Regions from separate parts of the Dechloromonas sp. HYN0024 genome, predicted to be linked through region 1. Evidence: predicted binding sites of a transcription regulator. Region 1 holds the regulator's gene; the other holds the start of a gene.
The links. The regulator FNR, encoded in region 1, switches genes on or off when oxygen is low (the NO sensors DNR and NnrR bind a similar motif). The targets are predictions, from matches to a motif close to TTGANCTAGNTCAA.

Region 1 (2,202 bases):
CCGGCGGATTCGGTACGGTAGTCGCCGGCTACCTGGATGGTATTCGTTACGGCATCTACGGCAAGTACAATCCGTTCGGCAACTACTCGATCGGCAGCCTGACGTCGATGACCACTCAGTACGACCGCGCGGCTAATGCGCTGGCCTACATCTCGCCTGCCTTTGCCGGCTTCACGGTGATCCTTGCTACAGCCACCAATACGCAGGGCGCCGAAGGCAGCCTGAACACCGTCCACTCGCCGATGACCGCGCCTACCCGCGGCAATAACGGTGACGACCGCTTGTTGTCCGCCAACCTGATTTATGCGAATGGCCCGCTGAGCATCGATCTTGACTACGAAACCACACGTGCTGTTGGTTATGACAAAGACCGCCTCTATGTTGCAACCACTGGCGCTTCATACGACTTTGGCGCAGTGAAGGTCAGCGGCGTCTACGACGTCATCAAGGGTGATGTAAACTCGTTCATCGGCGGCAACGCAGTGGGTCCTCTCCTGGGCGTTCCTGCTGGTCAGAGATATGATCGCCGCAACTGGTTCGTCGGCGCCACGGTGCCGCTCGGCAAGTTCTCCGTGCTGGGTTCGTTCGGTCAGGTCAAGGACAAGACCGTGTCCAACGCCGATGCATGGAAAATCGGCGTCGGCGCACGCTACGCCCTGTCCAAGCGCACTGAACTGTACGCTGACTACGCGCATATCAAGAACGACAGCGCTGCAGGTTACTCCATTGGTAACAATATCGTCGCGGGCGTTGGCGTCAACGGCCTGGCGATGGGTATGAAGCACTCGTTCTAAGCAATCGAATTGCCCGGACGCCTTGCGTTATTGTGAGTCGTCCGGGAGCAGGAATCTTGCGTCAGATGTCTTCATTACATCTGTTTGGGGCACCCTTCGGGGTGCCCCATTTTTTGTCTTGCTCAGACCGCCCGGTGATTCATCAGGGCCTTGAGCCCGTTCACGTTGAGAATCCGGATGTGTTTCTGCTGGACGGCGATGTGGCCTTCTTCCTGGAAGCGGGAGAAAGCGCGCGACACCGTTTCCAGCTTGAGGCCGAGATAGCTGCCGATTTCCTCGCGCGTCATGCGCAGGTAGAACTCGGCATGCGAGAAGCCGCGTGCGGTAAAGCGTTGTGAAAGGTTGAGCAGAAAGGCGGCCAGTCGCTCTTCAGCACGCATTGTGCCGAGCAGCATCATGACGCCGTGGTCGCGGACGATTTCGCGGCTCATGACCTTGTGGAAATGGTGCTGCAACGTGTGGATTTCCCGCGACAGTCCTTCGAGCCGCGAAAAGGGAATAGCGCAGATCTCGCTGTCTTCCAGGGCAATGGCGTTGCAGGTGTGGTGTTCGGTGCTGATGCCGTCAAGGCCGAGCAGTTCGCCGGCCATCTGGAACCCTGTTACCTGGTCGCGGCCGTCTTCGAGCAGCACGTCGGTCTTGAAAAAGCCGCTGCGGATGGCGTAGATGGCGTCGAAAGCCTCGCCGGCCCGGTAGAGATGGTCGCCGCGCTTGATCCGGCGCCGGGTCGACACCATGTCGTCGAGCTTTTCCAGCTCCTCGAGGCTAAGGCCAAGCGGCAGGCATAGCTCGCGCAGGTTACAATTGGAGCATGCCGTCTTGATGACCGACAGCGTGACTTCTTGATTTAACGGGTGTGTTTGAGGCATTCGCAACCTGCGTTCGCTTGATCCATGTCAACCATAAATTCGAACCTTCCGAACATAATCAGACCTACTTTTTTTGGCTGGCCCAATGAATTTCGCAACCGAAAACCTCGTCTTCGATCCCCAGATCATTCGCCGTTTTGACGTCAACGGTCCACGTTACACGTCTTATCCGACGGCCGACCGCTTCGTTGAAGCCTTTGATGCCGAGGCCGCCAACCTGTGGCTGGGCAAACGCAACATCGGCGGGATTAGTCGACCGCTCTCATTATACTTCCACATCCCTTTCTGCAACACCATTTGCTACTACTGTGCGTGTAACAAGATCATTACCAAGGATCATGGGCGCAGCGGCAAATATCTGAAATATCTGGCCAAGGAGCTGGATATGCAGGCGGCGGCGCTGGAAGGTCGCGATGGCGAGCACGAGGTCATCCAGTTGCATTGGGGCGGCGGTACGCCGACTTTCCTGTCGCATGACGAAATGCGACAGCTCATGGGCGAGACGCGCAAGCATTTCAAGCTGCTGGATGGCGGCGAAT
Region 2 (2,202 bases), 150 kb from region 1:
CTTGACCGGCCGCGGGTGCTGTTTAAGGCCGGCCATCAGCGCATCGGAGGTATCGGGCCAGATGTCAGAAAACGGCCGATCCTTGACGTTGCCCAGATTGTGATGCCACCACATGGTGTCCGGATGCACATTGCCGAGGTTGTCGATGTTCGCCACATTGACCCCCGAGGCGTTGCCACCCCACTGGCGCAGCCTAGCCTCGACATGGGCCGCCTGTTCCGGGAACCGGCGGCGCACCCAGTGCAGGAAATAGACGCCATCGGCGTCGTTGTTGCCGGTGGTGAACTCCTTGTTCAGCCCACGCTGCTGATACGTCCAACAGGTCTCGAAAAGCAGGTCCATCGCCCAGCGCGTCAACTGGTGCTGGGCATCATCCTTACGGTTTTTGTTGCCACGCCCGGCATAGTTGAGATGCGAAAAGTAGAATCGGTCGATGCCTTCATCCTCGACCAGCTTGAGCAGGCCGGGCAGGTCATGGGCGTTGTCCTGCGTCATGGTGAAGCGGACGCCGATTTTCAGGCCAAGGTCGCGGCACAGCCGGATGCCTTTAAGCGATGCCTCGAAAGCCCCCTCCTGGCGACGGAACCTGTCGTGCGTTTCACGGATGCCGTCGAGCGAGACCCCGACATAGTTGAAATCGCATTCGGCGATGTTGTCGATATTTCGCTCGTCGATCAACGTGCCATTGGACGACAACCCGACATAGAAACCCTTGGCCTTAGCGCGCTTGGCAATATCATAGATATCCGGCCGGAGCAGCGGTTCGCCGCCGGAAAGAATGAGCACTGGCACCTTGTAGCCCCGGAGATCGTCCATCACCGTATAAACCTGCTCGGTACTCAACTCGCCGGGGAAGTTGGTATCGGCGGAAATCGAGTAGCAATGCTTGCAGGTCAGGTTGCAGCGACGGATCAGATTCCAGATCACCACCGGGCCGGGCGGATTGCGTCTGGGGCCGACGGCGGTTGGCGCAGCGATTTCCTGCATGTACTGGGAGATGCGAAACATGGAATTCCTTGTCCTTGGCTTCGCCGTATTCAACGGCAGCTCGGCCGGCGATACCTTGACGTGCGTCAAGCCCTTGAAAACCGGACGGTTAGGTGAGCAAGGCTACCCTTGCGGTATACTCGCCGGATGACCCCAAATGCACAAACCCCCGCCAGCAATGAGCCGGTGCTCCCAGGCCGCTGGGCCGCCGAGCTGGAGGCGAAGCTGGCCACCGACGAAAAGACCCAGGCCTGGGTCGAGATAGACCTCGATAACCGACTGCAGTTCGCATCCGGCCTTGTCCTCATCACCAATCGGCGACTGCTCGCCCGCTCGCCGGGTGAAGCCGGCTGGAGCGAATGGCCACTGAGTGCCGGGCTCAAACTCAACCACCACGACCACGCTGGCGTCGGCACGCTGGAACTGGTCGATGCGCAAGGCCGCCTGGCCAACTGGCGCTATACGCTGGGCAACAATCTGGCCGCCCTGCGCGTCATTACCGAATTCGATCTGCACCTGCACAGCGTGACCACCGGCCAGCCGGTCGAACGTCCCCTGGATGACTGCTGCCCCAAATGCAAGGCACCGCTCGAGCCGGGTCAGGACGAGTGCCCGATCTGTACCTATGAAACCGCCACACCGCCGTCGACATGGACGCTGTTCCGCCTGTGGCGCTTCGCCCGGCCTTACAAATGGCAATTGCTGAGCGGCTTTCTGCTCACCTTGATGTCGACGGCAGCGACGCTGGTTGCGCCCTACCTGACCATGCCGCTCATGGACAACGTCCTGATCCCTTTCCAGAACGGCAAACCGATTGACTGGAACCTGGTCAGCATGTACCTCGGCGGCCTGTTTGGCGCGGCCATGGTCGCCTGGCTGCTGGGCTGGGCGCGCACTTACATCCTGGCTCTGGTCTCCGAACGGATCGGCCGCGACCTGCGCACCACCACCTACGAACACCTGCTCGGCCTGTCGCTCGAATATTTCGGCGGCAAGCGCACCGGTGACCTGATGGCCCGCATCGGCACCGAAACCGACCGCATCAATGTCTTCCTCTCGCTGCACCTGCTCGATTTCGCCACCGACATCCTGATGATCATCATGACGGCGAGCATCCTCTTCTCGATCAACCACTGGCTGGCCATCGTCACCCTGCTGCCGCTGCCCTTCATCGCCTGGATGATCCACTACGTGCGCGACAAGCTGCGCACCGGC

Region 2: nirJ (heme d1 biosynthesis radical SAM protein NirJ) is a predicted target of FNR. The motif match lies at 1,064-1,077, and genes of this name have one in related genera.

The regions. Positions count from the first base shown of each region.
Region 1 covers NZ_CP031842.1:2,269,759-2,271,960, reverse strand. Annotated here, with positions in the region: gene HYN24_RS10875 (porin) at 1-794, shown strand, start outside; gene fnr (fumarate/nitrate reduction transcriptional regulator Fnr) at 917-1,663, opposite strand; gene hemN (oxygen-independent coproporphyrinogen III oxidase) at 1,749-2,202, shown strand, end outside.
Region 2 covers NZ_CP031842.1:2,422,933-2,425,134, forward strand. Annotated here, with positions in the region: gene nirJ (heme d1 biosynthesis radical SAM protein NirJ) at 1-1,008, opposite strand, end outside; gene HYN24_RS11605 (ABC transporter ATP-binding protein) at 1,174-2,202, shown strand, end outside.